Regions from separate parts of the Petroclostridium xylanilyticum genome, predicted to be linked through region 1. Evidence: predicted binding sites of a transcription regulator. Region 1 holds the regulator's gene; each other region holds the start of a gene.
The links. The regulator LexA, encoded in region 1, represses DNA repair genes until DNA is damaged. The targets are predictions, from matches to a motif close to CNAACANNTGTTNG.

Region 1 (4,207 bases):
AAGCAAAGCTCATAGATATTAATCCTGCTAAAGAACTAGAATCTCCAAAAATTCAAAAGCGCATGCCCAGATATTTGAACCTTGAAGAAAGTAAACAATTACTATATGCAATAAATGGTGAATATAAAGAAAGAGATTACGCGATACTGACGTTATTTTTAAATTGTGGCTTACGGCTTTCTGAACTTGTAAGTATAAACTTAAATAAAATTAAAAATGATACTTTAACAGTTGTTGGCAAAGGCAATAAGGAAAGAACAATATACCTTAATAAGGCTTGTATTAATGCTATCAATAACTATTTGCGTGTACGTCCTGTCAATGGCGTTAAAGATAAAAATGCCCTTTTTCTAAGTGAGAGAAAACAAAGAATTAGCAATAAAACTGTTCAATATATTGTAAAGAAGTATATAAAACAAGCCGGGCTGGATCCTGAAAAATATTCAACTCATAAGTTGCGTCATACTGCCGCCACACTAATGTATAAACACGGTGGAGTTGACATAAGAGCATTACAGGAAATTTTGGGCCATGAAAACTTATCCACCACCGAAATTTATACGCATGTAGATAATGAACAATTGCGAAATGCCGTAGACCAAAATCCGTTGGCAAACATAATAAAGGAAGGGGAATAATAACTCCCTTTCCCCTTCCGGATACATTGTCGCTCTTCCCTTCCCTATTTATTTACTTCCAATTCTAATATGTCATCAATTCCGATAGCTCTGTAATCCGCATCATCATCAATACATTTTCCGCAGCTGGTACAAATTTTACTGCTATCTATATCACACATATTACAATCTCCGCAGTTGGTACACAATCTATCTTCTAATATACATTCCTTACGTGGCATTGCTTTCCTCCAACTCTAATCATAACATCAATAGTATTATTTTAACCATATATTTCTTTTAGTATATCATACAATCATAAAAAAGTAACTAGTTATTTAACAGGAACTCTAAGTATTTGCCCTTGAGTGAGCATTGCAGTTTCCATATTATTTTCCAGCATGATTTCATTAATAAAATTTCTAATATCCTTATGGTTTTGATTATAACGTAATGCTATATCCCATAATGTATCTCCAGTAGCAATATGTACATAAATATAATTACTTTCAGCTTGACCTCGAACGGATGTTTGGGCAAAAAACATAACAGTTAGAATGACTGAAAGGATTAAAATTGAAGTAATAAATGTTACAAAGCGCTTTTTATTAATAATCTTCAGCTTGAGCTGCGTTTTAGTTCTCATATTTCTTCCTCCCCACCAAAACGAACAGATGTTCTATGTGGTTAATTGTACCAGAACATTTGTTCTAAGTCAATAAATTTTTAAAATTTTTACGAACATTCGTTTGATATATTGTGTAACATATGTTATAATGACATTAAAATTTAATGGGAAAGGTGTCCTGATTTATGCAAAAAAAATTGACTGAAAAGCAGCAGATGATATTGGATTTTATAAATGAACAAATTGAGGAAAAAGGATATCCCCCTTCTGTCAGGGAAATATGCAGTGCTGTCGGATTGAAATCTACATCTACAGTACATGGTTATTTGGAAAGATTAGAAAAAAAGGGCTTGTTGCATAAAGATGCTTCTAAACCCAGAGCTTTGAGAATTATAGAAAACAAAGCTCGTAAAAATCCTTCATTGAGCAATATTATGCCTGCCAGGGAACTAATTCAGGTTCCGATATTAGGAAAAGTTACTGCCGGGCAACCTATTTTAGCCGTGGAAAATATTGAAGATACTTTTCCTTTACCTGTTGAATTAGCCCAGAACAGTGATGTGTTTATGCTTCGTGTAAGCGGAGAAAGCATGGTTGATGCCGGAATATTAGATGGTGATTTAGTGATTATAAGAAAACAAAATACTGCCAATAATGGTGATATTGTTGTAGCACTAATTGAAGACGAGGCAACAGTAAAAAGGTTCTATAAAGAAAACGGATATTTTAGATTGCAACCTGAAAATCAATTTATGGATCCTATCATTGTTAAGGAAGTTTCAATACTTGGAAAAGTTATTGGTGTTTTTAGAAAACTTTAGTTCAATTGCATTATATAAAGAAGGTACTGTCCGTGCAGTACCTTCTTGCAGTTATTAAGTATATTTATATTTTTAATAAACCTTTGTCCATCATATCTTGAAGTGCAATGATAATTCCCAATTTAGCATGGTTCCAGATTAGCCCTCCTTGCATATAGGCAATATAAGGAGGTTTGATTGGAGCATCTGCACTTAATTCAATTGAAGATCCCTGGATAAATGCTCCCGCAGCCATAATAACCTGAGAGTCGTAACCCGGCATATCCCATGGTTGAGGTCTTACAAAGGAATCGATGGGAGCACCCTTTTGTATTCCCTGGCAAAAGCTTATCAGCAGTTCCGGGTTATTAAATTTTATTGCCTGGATAATATCTGTCCTGATTTCATCAGATTTAGGACATACCTCAAAGCCAAGCCTTTCAAACAGCGCCGCACAGAATATGGCTGCTTTCAAACTTTGTGAAACAATATGCGGAGCCATAAAAAATCCTTGAAAGAGGTGTCGATTCATCCCCAGGGATGCCCCACACTTCTTCCCTATTCCTGGTGATGTCAGACGGTAAGCAGCTAATTTTATATACTCTTTCTTCCCCGCAATATATCCACCTGTAGGAGCCAAACCGCCACCAGGGTTTTTTATCAGCGATCCGGCAACCAGGTCAGCTCCTACTTCTGTAGGTTCAATGGTTTCAACAAATTCACCATAACAGTTGTCTACCAAACATATTGTATCAGGATTAATAGTTTTTATGGTATGAATTAACCTCTCTATTTCTTTTACCGTTAAAGAAGGTCTCCAATCATATCCCTTAGATCTCTGAATCATTGCTACTTTTGTATTTTTATCAATAGAAGCACTTATTTCATCATAGTTTATTGTTCCCATGGGTGTAAGGTCTACCTGTTGGTATTTTATACCCAGTTCTCTCAAAGATCCATTATTTTTCCCCCTTATACCTATTACTTCTTCCAAGGTGTCATAGGGTTTTCCTGTAACTGAAATCAATGTGTCTCCCGGCCTTAAAACCCCATATAAGCATAGTGCAAGAGCGTGGGTGCCGGAAACAATATGATGCCTGACTAATGCATCTTCACTTCTAAAAGTTTCTGCATAAACAGCATCTAAAGCATCTCTGCCTAAATCGTCATAACCATATCCTGTTGTTTCTACAAAATGACTGTCACTAATATGATTGTTTTGAAAAGCTTTTAATACTTTATACTGGTTGAACCGGCTTATGTAATCTATTTCGCTGAATTTATCCGCAACTTGCTCTTCTACTTCTTTTGATAAAATATAAGTCTTTTTGCTTATATTAAATTCTTGAAATAACAAATCAGCTATATCTCTTTGCATATAAATAGATCATCCTTTCTAGTGATGCGTATATTTTAACATAAGTATGCATGTTAAGCAACGTGTAAATATCTTAGGAAAAAAGCCTGAATAAATGAATATAAATCAGCAAACAATAAAGACTACTATTTTTAATAATTAAAAATCGCACTATGGAGGATTAGAATGATTATCATATATCATTGTTCAGGAGGATCGCATTCCTCTGTTCTGGCTGCCCATATTCATTTAGGAATATTGCCTTCTGACAGAATTCCCAACCCAAAAGAAATTATAGAAAAAACAAATTTTGATACCTCTTGTAAAAAAGAATGGGGTTTAATCAAGGTTGTGGGAATTGATGATCATGGAACAGTCATTTGCACTATGGGAAGGCGCTTTAGTGCAAATATCGTCATCCAGGCATTAAACAGCTTAAATGACATTTTAGGAAATAAAGGAAATTTACAATTAATTAATATTCATACTAATGTGAACCTTTTAATGAAAATTGGAGGTTTTCTATCCAGAGGGTGTGGCATGGTTGCTATTGGAAGACCAATTGTAATAAAAGGTTCATTGGATGCATATTACAATATTGTAGAAGTGGTTAAAAATGTAAAATATCGTCTTTACAAAGAATAGATGAGAAATTTTATGATTTTTTGTAAAATAATATTTTCTTTTACTATTATAAAAGGATTCTTTCAAATTATATAGAATATATTATCCAATATCTTAATCTTAATGCAGCAAAGCGAAGTGATAATGTGAGGTTAAAGGTTATTGCTTGTAAAGTATTATT
Region 2 (4,207 bases), on a different contig from region 1:
TGCACCTTTTATAAAAATACTGTTTCTTGACATAATTTACCTTCACCTTTTTCTCAATTCCTCATTTTCAATTCATTAATTTTATCTCTCAGCATTGCAGCCTTCTCAAACTGAAGGTCTGCTGCTGCCTGTTTCATTTCTTCAGTAAGCTGTGCAATAATTTTTTCGATATCGGCAGTACCATCTATATTTTCTATACTTCTACCTACGATATATCTTTCACCCTCTTCAGCAACTTTCGTTGCTTCTATAACATCCCTGATTCCTTTTACAATGGTTTTAGGAATAATACCATGCTGTTTGTTATAATCCATCTGGAGTTTTCTTCTACGGTTTGTCTCATTAATTGCTCTTGTCATGGAATCAGTGAGGGAATCAGCATACATAATAACTTTACCGTTAACATTTCTTGCTGCTCTACCGATCGTCTGAATAAGCGATGTTTCTGAACGTAAGAACCCTTCCTTATCTGCATCAAGTATAGCAACCAAGGATACTTCCGGAAGGTCCAACCCCTCTCTCAAAAGGTTTATTCCTACCAGCACATCAAAAACCCCAAGACGTAAATCCCGGATAATTTCCATTCTTTCAATTGTATGAACATCAGAATGAAGGTACTTCACCTTTATATCCATATCTTTTAAATAATCAGTCAAATCTTCTGCCATTTTCTTTGTTAGAGTAGTTACCAGCACTCTTTCTTTTCTTTCTATCCGTTTGTTAATTTCACTTAACAAATCATCAATCTGGCCTTTTACAGGCTTTACAATTACTTCCGGATCCACCAATCCTGTTGGACGGATAATTTGTTCCACAATTTTAGAAGAATGCTGCCGTTCGTAATCTCCGGGAGTTGCACTTACGAATATAACCTGGTTAATTCTTTCTTCAAACTCTTCAAAGTTCAGCGGCCTGTTATCATAGGCAGAAGGCAGCCTGAAACCATGTTCAACCAGCGAATCTTTTCTTGACCTGTCTCCTGCATACATACCTCTTACCTGAGGTAATGTAACATGGGATTCATCCACTATCAACAGAAAATCCTTTGGAAAATAGTCAATTAATGTAAAAGGAGCACTTCCAGCTTCTCTTCCGCTGATATGCCTGGAGTAATTCTCAATCCCCTGGCAAAACCCGACTTCCCTCATCATTTCTATGTCATAGTTCGTCCTTTGTATCAGCCTCTGCATTTCTACCAGCTTGCCCTGTGCTTTAAGCTCAGCAGCCCTTTCTTCCAATTCCTTTTCAATAGCTTTTATTGCCCTCTCCATTTTGTCTTGTGTAGTAACATAGTGGGATGCAGGAAAAATGGCACAATGATTTCTAATACCGGTGATTTCACCTGTAAGTACATCTATTTCAGTAATCCGTTCAATTTCATCACCAAAAAATTCAATCCTCAACGCTTTCTCACTAGAGCTGGCAGGAAAGATTTCAAGCACATCTCCCCTGACTCTGAACTTACCTCGAACAAAGTTTATATCATTTCTCTCGTATTGTATTTCTACCAGCTTCTTGATAACCTGGTCCCTGTCTTTTATCATTCCCGGACGTAAAGAAATCACAAGATTTTTATAATCTATAGGGTCCCCTAATCCATAGATGCACGAAACACTGGCAACAATAATGACATCTCTTCTTTCAAACAATGCCGCAGTGGCAGAGTGTCTGAGTTTGTCTATCTCATCGTTTATTGATGCATCTTTTTCAATATAAGTATCAGTTTGAGGAATATATGCTTCAGGCTGATAATAATCATAATAGCTTACAAAATATTCGACAGCATTATTAGGAAAAAATTCTTTAAATTCACTACATAATTGAGCCGCAAGCGTCTTGTTATGTGCTAAGACCAATGTAGGTCTTTGTACCTGTTGAATAACATTTGCAATGGTAAAAGTTTTTCCTGAGCCCGTTACTCCCAGCAGGGTTTGTCCTCTATAACCTTTTATTATCCCACTGCTAAGCTGCTCAATTGCTTTAGGTTGGTCACCTTGCGGTTTATATTCAGATATTACTTCAAATCCATTCTTCATATTGCCACCTCACATATTCCCTTGTAATTATACCATATGTACCAAAAAAAGCAAACATATGTTTTGTCATTCAATGGTCGTATATTTTGTATTTGAAGAATATTATTAACAGGCTCTAAGCTTTTCCGCAACGTTCTTTCCATAATATTCTTCAATAAAAAAACATCATGCTATTAGCATAATGTTTTTAGTTATTATCATTATTTATTTGTGCATATAATCGGTTATTTTTACTTCGTTTGTACTAACTTTGTTAACCAGACATAGGTCGCAGCCTGAACAGAAAATTACTTTTCCATAAAAAACATTCTTTATAGTTTCTATAAGTTCCCTGTTTTTTATTTGCTTGATCATATGAATATAGATTTTATTAGGCGCCAGGGTTATTAAAGAACTTACCAATAAATCATCATAGTTAATTTCCCCTTCAGAAACTTCATTTATAAAATCCTGGATACATTCATTAGTAATTTCTTTTCTGTTATGGTCCAGCAATATATACCTATTATCATAGCCTACAAGCACATGCACTGTATCAAATTTGGGTTCCTGAATCTCTACAAAATATTTTAGCAACCGGATAAATTCTCTATATTCCTTTTCCATTAAGTAGTCATCTACTGCCTTATCTACTACGTCTTCCAGTTCTTTTATATAATCCTTTAACCGGAATGTTACAAAACCGTCTAAAATAATTTCATTAGATGTTTCAAAATATTCAAGTAATTTTTTAGCTACAATGTTCTTTCGTCTTAACATAAATAAATTATTGAAAATATTTTTTTCTTCAACCCCCAGGACATTATTTAATGCTGTCCTTAAGATTTCTCTTCGCTCTCCTGAGTTAAAATAGCAATAATTTGAATTAATAATACGGCTGATAAATTTTTGTTCGTATTTTTCAATAATATATTCAGAAAGGACATTAGCTATATGAATTTTTAAACTATTTAACTTATTTTCCGAACTAATTTCAACCTCCAAAAAATTTACATCATTGGACTTTTTTTGCCTTAGTTCTACAAATATGTCTTTTGATTTTAAATCTGTTAGTGTGTCTTCTATCATATTTTTTACTTCTTCTATTTCATCAGACATTCCTATATATAAATACTCCATTAAATTCACATCCCTTCAAGTGTATTATATGATTAAGTACTTTGTTGTATGCAGTGTTATGTTTTACCTATAAAACCAAATAAATAAGTATAATACCGTCTTTTTAGTACTTAATGCAATATAGGTATGATGGACCCTATATCTATTACTTGTCCTTTACCCAAACTTCTGACACTTACATTATATTTACTACAAAATTCAACAATATCAATATAATTTGGGTGATTGTTTAGCATTCCTGCAACAACCAATAAATTTTTTGAAACTAACCCGGTTGCTCCACCTATAAAACCATAATTTAATCCAGGTAATAGTATGTGTCCGGGGGTAATCAATAATACGTCAATATTGTAATTATCGGCAGTTCGTGCTATTCCTCTGTCCGAAGTGATAATCGCATGATCACTGACGATACATGTTGAACATTTTGCATAGCCTTGTTTTACATTAATCATTTTAACGCCATGTTGTTCAAAATATTGTCTAATAACCGGATCTGTATATCTTATATTGTGAAAAGCTAAATTATTTATTCTTGCTACATTATATGCAATATTTTCAGGGTAGTTACTTTTTAATACACTTTTACCCCTAATTAATCTAAATTTTAATGGCTCCAGTACTGAGTTAAAAAATTCATATACATCAGGTGCTACTACCAAAATATTGTCTCCTACAGGATGTACAAGCATATCAGGATGATTGGTTACTGCCTCATACAGTCCGGCAGATAAAGGCGTAAGGATTGGCTTTATCCCTAAATCCTCCAAGCCTGACAGTATATCAGCTGATGCCCTTCCGTCTATAAGAACATGGCTTACTTTTCTTTCAGGAATAAATGGTGTCTTAATAAACTCTGTCATTATAATACCCCCATGAATCAATTAAAAATGCAAAAGTTATTTAATCTGTCCATAATTATCAATTTATCAAATCATTACTCATGTCTCAGTGCTTCTATAGGATCAAGATTTGCAGCTTTTTTAGCTGGATAAACTCCAAAAACCAAACCTATAAACACTGAAAAAACTAATGCTGTAAGTATAGTAAAG
Region 3 (4,207 bases), on a different contig from region 1:
TTCCGATACCAGTCCGCTAAGCATCAATGTATACGCTGTTGTAGATCCTACAAATCCAGCACCAACTACTGATATTTTACCTGTAATCTTGTGAAGCATATGATAACCTCCTCGATATAATATAAAAACAGTTTTTCTTTATAAAAGTATACCCAGTACAATAAAGAATTAACAAAAATAGCATGATAAATTTAATAAATTGTGCTAAAATTATACAGTAGTACTCTTTATATTAGTCAAAAATATTGAAGGAGGCTGGTTTTATGAACGCGGAAATCATTGCTGTAGGAACTGAATTACTCTTGGGTCAAATATTAAATACTAATGCACAATTTTTATCCGTTGAGCTTTCAAATCTGGGAATTGATGTATATTTTCAAACGGTAGTAGGAGATAATCAGAAACGTTTGGAAGAAACACTGCAAACCGCACTAAAAAGGGCGGATATTGTTATTCTAACAGGCGGCCTTGGCCCTACCAAAGATGATTTAACAAAGGAAACAATTGCTCAGGTGCTAAATCTTCAGTTAAAACTTCATCAGGAAAGCTTGGATAAAATAAAAGAATTTTTTGCCAAAATGCACCGGGTGATGGCTTCCAATAATGAAAAGCAGGCTTTTCTGCCTGAGGGAAGTATAATACTGCCTAATAATAATGGAACAGCACCAGGATGTATCATCGAAAAAGACAATAACATCGTAATTATGCTTCCAGGACCACCTAAAGAAATGCAGCCCATGTTTAAGGAATACGTATACCCTTACTTACTCAAAAAATCACCATATACGATATATTCAAAGGTATTAAGAATATTTGGCATTGGAGAATCTTCTTTAGAGGAAAAATTGATTGATATTTTTGAAAATCAAAGTAATCCTACTATAGCTCCCTATGCAAAACAGGGTGAAGTAACTTTGAGAATCACTGCTAAATGTGAAAGCGAAGAGGTTGCAAAAGGTCTTATCGCGCCTGTTGAAGAACAAATAAGAAACCGGCTTGGGATAATGGTTTATGGGATAGAAGAAGAAAGTTTAGAAGAGGTAACTTGTAAACTTCTTATGGAGAAAAATTTAACCCTTGCAACTGCCGAATCGTGTACAGGAGGATTACTTGCTGAAAAAATTACAAGTACACCAGGTATATCCAAATGTTTTCATACAGGTGTAGTAACGTACAGTAATGAATCGAAAGTAAATCTATTAGGAGTATCACAGGATACTTTACAACAGTACGGAGCAGTTAGCTGCCAAACTGCGCTGGAAATGGCTAAAGGTATAAGGGAACGATCTAAAGCAGATATAGGAATTTCCATTACCGGTATTGCCGGTCCTGGGGGCGGAACCCCGCAAAAACCGGTAGGGCTTGTATATGTTGGAATGGCTACTCAACAAAAGTGCTGGTATAATGAACTGAGGCTTGTTGGGAATAGAGAAAGAATCAGAAACATAACCGTTATGAATGCTTTAGATATGTTAAGAAAATACCTTCTCACCGGTGAAACAAAGTAAGAATTTAAGGCTCTAAGCCTTTTCATAACGTTCTTTTCACAACATTCATCAACTAAAAAATATATACCCATATTTTACAAAATTAGTTGACCTTTACGTGTAAATAGGATATAATGAATAAGAACATTTGTTCTTGTGATATTAATTAATGATAAAGGCGGGAAAATGATGATAGAAAAGAAAAAAGCACTAGAAATGGCTCTTAGTCAAATTGAAAAGCAATTTGGTAAAGGAGCAATCATGAAATTGGGAGAAACCACTCATCTGAATATTGAAGCTATATCTACCGGAGCCCTCAGCCTTGACATTGCTCTTGGCGTTGGCGGAGTTCCCAGGGGAAGGATTGTAGAAGTCTTTGGCCCCGAATCCTCAGGTAAAACTACTGTCGCTTTACATGTTATAGCTGAAGCACAAAAAGCCGGAGGGGAAGCAGCTTTTATAGATGCTGAACATGCCCTTGACCCTGTTTATGCTCAAAAGTTAGGTGTTGACATAGAAAATCTTATTGTAGCACAACCGGATACCGGAGAACAAGCGTTAGAAATTGCTGAAGCTCTTGTAAGAAGCGGTGCTATTGATGTTATTGTCATTGACTCTGTAGCTGCGTTGGTTCCAAAAGCTGAAATTGATGGGGAAATGGGAGATGCTCATGTAGGTCTGCAGGCAAGACTTATGTCTCAAGCGCTTAGAAAGCTTGCAGGAGTTATTAGCAAGTCAAAGACAACAGCTATTTTTATTAACCAATTAAGAGAAAAAGTTGGGGTAATGTTTGGTAATCCTGAGACTACTCCCGGTGGTAGGGCTCTTAAGTTCTATGCTTCTGTCCGCCTGGATGTTAGAAAGGTGGAAACCTTGAAACAAGGAAATGATATGATAGGAAACAGGACAAAAGTAAAAGTCGTAAAAAATAAAGTTGCTCCTCCCTTTAAAGAAGCAGAATTTGATATTATATATGGGCAGGGAATTTCCAGAGAAGGAAATATTCTGGATACTGGAGTAAATATTGATATCATTAATAAAAGTGGAGCTTGGTTTTCTTATGGTGATATCAGATTGGGGCAAGGAAGAGAAAATGCAAAGCAGTATTTAAAAGAAAACCCGGAAATAGCGCAAGAAATTGAAAATAAAATTCGTGAGAATTTCAACCTGGCATTTTTAAAAAGTCTGCCATCTCCCGATAATATTATTGAAGAAGCTGAATAACACATGTATAATAATGATAGCCTCTCTATAACGTAGGGAGGCTATCATTATTAAAGAAAATATTTAATCTTATGATGCTCTGGAGGTTGACAACAGTTAATAAAAAGTTATAAAAAGTCATAAATTAATGTTGACATTTATAATTTAGTATAGTCTAATACAATTAGAGGTGGTTAATGTGAAGTATTATACTATACATGAGTTTTCTAAATTAGTTGGAAAAACTCCTCAAACATTAAGAAACTGGGACAAAAAAGGATTACTTATTCCACATCATACAGGTGCTAATGGATATAGATATTATTCGCATGACCAATTAAAACAAGTATTAAATATTAAAGAAGATAAAAAATCAAAAGTTATTATAGGATATTGCCGAGTATCTTCGTATAAACAAAAAGACGATTTACAACGACAAGTTGAAAACATGAAATTATATTTAGACAAACAAAATAAAAATTATGAAATAATTGAAGATATAGGCAGTGGGATTAATTATACTAAAAAAGGATTAAGAACATTATTAAGAAAAATAGTCAACAATGAAGTTGAAAAAGTCGTTGTTCTTTATAAAGATAGATTGTTAAGATTTGGTTTTGAATTGGTGGAATATATATCTAATCTGTATGGATGTGAAATTGAAGTAATAGATAGTACAGAAAAAACTGAACAACAAGAACTTGTTGAAGATTTAGTGCAAATAATAACTGTATTTTCTTGTAAACTTCAAGGTAAAAGAGCAAACAAAGCACGTAAAATGATTGAGGAGTTGACCGAAGATGATAAAGACAATTAGAGTACAATTATTACCTAACAATAAACAAAAGACTTTATTAAAGAAATGTGCAGATGTAGCACGATGGGCTTATAATTGGGCTTTATCTAAGCAATTAGAAAATTTTAAAAACGGTGGCAAGTTTATAAACGATGAAGAGTTAAGAAAGGAACTAACACAACTAAAGAAAAATCCTGAATATAATTGGTTAAATGAAGTTTCAGCACAAATACCAAAACAAGCAATAAAGGATTTATGCATAGCTTATAAAAACTTTTTCAGAATAGAAAATAAACATTATTCTGAAAAAACTAAGAAAAAAGCATTAAGACAAGGTAGACAATTGACAGTTTATGATTTAGAAGGACATCCAAAATTTAAAAGCAAAAAAGATGTACAACAAGGGTTTTATCACAGAGAAGATTTAGGACATTTAAAATTTAAAGGTGATAAAGTAAAACTTGAAAAGATAGGATGGATTAAACTATCTGAAAATAGAATCGAATTACAAACAGCGGAAAAATTTTATAATCCAAGAATAAAATTTGATGGTTTTAATTGGTTTATAACCGTAAGTATTGATTATAAACCTACCAACAACCAAAAGTATTCAGATGGAATAGGCATTGACTTAGGAGTTAAAGATTTAGCAGTAATTAATGATGGTAGAAAAATACCTAATATTAATAAGAGTCAAGAAATAAGAAGATTAAATAAAAAA
Region 4 (4,207 bases), on a different contig from region 1:
CTTCAAAAAACTGAAAGATTTCATTGGCCATACTATTATCCCGAACGAGGTGTATCACTTTATTATTTTGAAACTTCTGCTGCGCTGTTTTTAATACTGCTATAATATGCTTGCACGCACCCGGATAGCCCTCAAAAGCAGGACAGGTACAGAACAAGCCGCATATTGAACCATTTTCCCCCAAAAAAATGCCTACATCATATTCTTCATTTCCTATAACTGTTGCATCGATACGCAGGTCGTCCTCATCGAAGTCAAAATGGACAACCCGCTTGCTCATATAGTACATAAGCCCTCTTTGATAAGTTACTGAATTAGCAGCCAGATTTTCAATCATCCTGTCTGTAATTGCAATTTGAAACATAAAATCCCTCTTCCAAAATTTAATACCAACTATATAGATTATATACAAAGACAGCTAAGTTAGGCAACAGTAGGAAAAAAATTTTATTTATTCAAACCTTAAACTTATGTTCATCTCCTTTACGCCGAAACCTGCGAGTTTGAACCAGCCTTCTTTAATGCCACCTGCTGCAACATACAGATATCCTTTTTAAGTCTTATTACATTTCAGGATAAATATTGTAAAGTTGAAAATATATATCATTTCTCAACTAAATACCGCCAATAACGTACAGGCATGCACCGGCGCTGCAGCTTTGGATTGACCCTGCTCTCAATAGCAATACTTTTAAAATACTGTTTCCAGAGTGTTTGGTAATCCTTTTCTTTTTCTTCTAAGTTTAGCTCAGAATTAACATTTATGTCAGTTATAATCCATCCCCTCTGGTTATATAAAGCCGTAAGATTTCTTTTTACATCGTGAATTATCCAGTTTTGACCGGCAAAGCGTTTTGCAAAATGGGGGGCTACTAATCCCACAATATTGTAATCCGGCTCTATGGGGGCATAATATATGTCACCCTCCAGGTATCTAAACCGGATTAACCCAAGCATGCGGTGTCGTTCAACGGCTACCTTCCGGCTTATGGTATGTATTTTTAAAACCCGGTCATCGGTTATATAAAGGTCAACCTCCCTCCCAACCTTCCATCCAAACCGCAAATATTGGTAAATCCATGTACCTGCACCTGCCAGTTCTGAAAGAAACACATAAAATACATGCTGCAATGCCGATACTGATATTTTTTCCCTGATGGAATCATACACTTTATCTGCTTTTTCAATATCAGTAACAATATGTACATTTTTATAAAACAGCTGTTCCTGTAGATTTTGTTCCGGCAGGATATTTTCAGGTATCTCATGCCGATAATAAGTTTCATAAATAGCAGTTAATAATCCTTCAAAACTTCCGTCATAAATATAATTGAGCATTCAAAATTCCCCCGTTATGCTGGCTAAAGTATCTTCCGGCTTTGGATCGTCCGGTAATAAAGAAAATATGGAAAGCTGTTCAAATCGGGAAGCATTATCGGGTTTTTCCTGTTTTTTTAATACCAGGCACTGCCGGATAAGCTTGTCATTTAATCCTACTTCACCGTAAAACTTCCCCTGACAGGTTATAAAATGTTTTGCTCTCTTTAATACTACTCCAATCTTTTTGAGACTTTCATAGGATAACGGGTGGGTCCTCCTGGCAGCTACAATTTTCAATGCAGACCTGACACCTATTCCCGGTACTCGCAAAAGCATCTCATAATCGGCGCGATTGACTTCTACCGGGAACATCCCAAGATTTCTGATGGCCCAATCGGATTTAGGGTCTAGCTCTATGTCAAAATCAGGTTTTTGCTCATCTAATAGTTCATTTGCAGTAAAGCCATAAAACCTTAACAACCAGTCAGCCTGGTAAAGCCGGTGTTCCCTTATTAAAGGAGGCTTGGTAGTTATGCTGGGCAGATTGGGATTGCTTGCTACGGGCACATAGGCGGAGTAATACACCCTTTTTAAACTGAAACGCCGGTAAAGATTTTCTGAAAGCTTCAATATATTCAAATCTCGGTCAGGGGTAGCCCCTATAATTAATTGCGTAGTTTGTCCGGCCGGAACGAATAATGGAACTTTTTTAAACCTTTTTTTCTCGTCATTCTTTTGTATAATCTGAGAATAAATAAAATTCATTGGTTTTACAATGGATTCCTTGCTTTTCTGGGGCGCAAGCAATTTAAGTCCCTGCTGAGACGGCAGCTCGATGTTTACACTCATACGGTCTACAAATTTCCCTGCTTCTGCAATAAGGCGAAAATCTGCACCGGGAATTCCTTTTAAATGGATGTATCCGTTAAACCGGTACTCTTCTCTCAGTTTTTTAACTGCTTTAAGTAGCAATTCCATAGTATAATCAGGACTTTTATATATTGCTGAACTTAAAAATAATCCTTCTATATAATTCCTCCGGTAAAAATTAATGGTTAGCTCAGCTACTTCCTCTGGAGTAAATGCGGCCCGGGGAACATCATTTGTTACCCTGTTTACACAGTAAGCACAATCATAAACACAGTAATTAGTCAATAATATTTTTAAGAGTGAGATACATCTTCCATCATCCGACCAACTGTGGCAAATTCCGGCAAGGTGACCATTACCAATACCCCCGGTTTGATTTTTTCGCGAACTACCGCTAGAGGAACAAGAAACATCATACTTTGCAGCATCTGATAAAATTTTTAATTTAGTTTGAATTTCCATGGTAAATACCTCCAACAGGTTTATGAGAAAATTTTACCATAAAATCTTAAATAATTCAAACATATGTTCGCCTGTTTTTATATTTTTATTCACAATTCAGGCCGGTGACAAAGTGCTGTCACCGGCCTATTACTATATCAAAGATTACAGGTCATTTCCGTAGAATGCTGCCTTATAAATCATTTTCACATCCTCAACGCTGGACTGTCTTGGATTTGTCAGTGTACATGGATCTTCAAAGGCGTTTTTAGCCATTCGGTCCAATACTTCAAGGAATTTCTCTTCCGTAATCTCCACTTCTGTAACGTCTTTGAATGCAAGAGGTATATCCAGCTTCTTATTCAATTCTTTTAAAGCAACTGAAAGTTCTTGGAAACCAAGCTGCTTTTCAATTTCTTCATATTTATTTGTTGCCTTACGGTTATACTGTACAATATAAGGAAGCAGGATGGCATTCGCTAAACCATGGGTAACACCAAACTCTCCTCCAATTTTGTGTGCCAGGCTGTGTACCAATCCCAAAGAAGAGTTGGTAAATGCCATTCCGGATAAGGTGGATGCGTTATGCATATCGGTTCTCGCTTGCAAATCTTTACCGTTTTGATATGCAACCGGTAACTGTCTAAACACCAATTTAATTGCCTCCATAGCCAATGGGTCTGTATAACTCGTTGCATTTGTTGATACATAGGCTTCTATCGCATGAGTCATTACATCTAATCCGGTATTGGCAGTAATATGTGGAGGCATGGTTGCAGGAAGTCTTGAATCAAGAATAGCAATATCCGGAGTGATTTCATAGGATACAATCGGATATTTAATATGTTTTTGAGTATCGGTAATTACTGAAAATGCTGTAATTTCAGAAGCAGTTCCACTGGTAGATGGAATAGCAACAAACTGTGCTTTATTTCTTAATTTTGGCATAGAACCCGGCTCGATAATATCCTCAAATTTTAACTCCGGATATTCATAAAATGCCCACATTACTTTAGCCGCATCCAGTGCAGACCCTCCGCCGATTGCTACAATCCAGTCCGGCTCGAATTCTAACATAGCCTTGCCACCCTTGATTACTGTTTCAATCGATGGATTAGGTTCTACTCCGTCAAATATTTCTACTTCCATTCCGGCTTTTTCCAGATGCATTTTTGCTTCATCCAGAAAACCAAAACGTTTCATTGAATTTCCGCCTGTTACCAGCATTGCTTTTTTACCTTTTAATTGTGCTAAATATCCTAGTGTCCCCTCACCAAATACAATATCCTTTGGTACTCTAAACCATTGCAGATTCATTTAATAATCCCCTCTCTTGTCATTACATTTGCTTTAGACAATGTTATTTACTGACAACTGACTTTAAAACAATTTACTAACTATAAGTTTTTAATTGGTATTATATATAAGTTATTGCTAGTTAATTTTTTAACTAACTATTTATAATATATATCAGTTTTGCTTTTGCATCAACTTACAGTTATTTATGGAACTGGTAAATGAAAAACCCTTCATATTATTAGATACGGTTTTTAACAAGTTAGGAAATCCTGTTATC

Region 2: uvrB (excinuclease ABC subunit UvrB) is a predicted target of LexA. The motif match lies at 2,088-2,101, and genes of this name have one in related genera.
Region 3: recA (recombinase RecA) is a predicted target of LexA. The motif match lies at 1,629-1,642, and genes of this name have one in related genera.
Region 4: CIB29_RS07125 (putative DNA modification/repair radical SAM protein) is a predicted target of LexA. The motif match lies at 2,709-2,722, and genes of this name have one in related genera.

The regions. Positions count from the first base shown of each region.
Region 1 is NZ_NPML01000007.1:26,099-30,305, reverse strand. Features, by position in the region: gene CIB29_RS03375 (tyrosine recombinase XerC) at 1-638, shown strand, start outside; gene CIB29_RS18830 (hypothetical protein) at 683-859, opposite strand; gene yneA (cell division suppressor protein YneA) at 952-1,263, opposite strand; gene lexA (transcriptional repressor LexA) at 1,431-2,066, shown strand; gene CIB29_RS03360 (methionine gamma-lyase family protein) at 2,131-3,423, opposite strand; gene CIB29_RS03355 (DUF3189 family protein) at 3,589-4,047, shown strand.
Region 2 is NZ_NPML01000004.1:43,437-47,643, reverse strand. Features, by position in the region: gene uvrA (excinuclease ABC subunit UvrA) at 1-33, opposite strand, end outside; gene uvrB (excinuclease ABC subunit UvrB) at 54-2,036, opposite strand; gene ytxC (putative sporulation protein YtxC) at 2,241-3,155, opposite strand; gene CIB29_RS02150 (DUF6873 family GME fold protein) at 3,266-4,018, opposite strand; gene CIB29_RS02145 (ABC transporter permease) at 4,093-4,207, opposite strand, start outside.
Region 3 is NZ_NPML01000004.1:177,983-182,189, forward strand. Features, by position in the region: gene CIB29_RS02805 (L-lactate dehydrogenase) at 1-99, opposite strand, end outside; gene CIB29_RS02810 (competence/damage-inducible protein A) at 264-1,508, shown strand; gene recA (recombinase RecA) at 1,677-2,711, shown strand; gene CIB29_RS02820 (IS607 family transposase) at 2,890-3,507, shown strand; gene CIB29_RS02825 (RNA-guided endonuclease InsQ/TnpB family protein) at 3,491-4,207, shown strand, end outside.
Region 4 is NZ_NPML01000012.1:40,483-44,689, forward strand. Features, by position in the region: gene CIB29_RS07115 (DEAD/DEAH box helicase) at 1-364, opposite strand, end outside; gene CIB29_RS07120 (TIGR03915 family putative DNA repair protein) at 604-1,338, opposite strand; gene CIB29_RS07125 (putative DNA modification/repair radical SAM protein) at 1,339-2,652, opposite strand; gene CIB29_RS07130 (iron-containing alcohol dehydrogenase) at 2,797-3,942, opposite strand.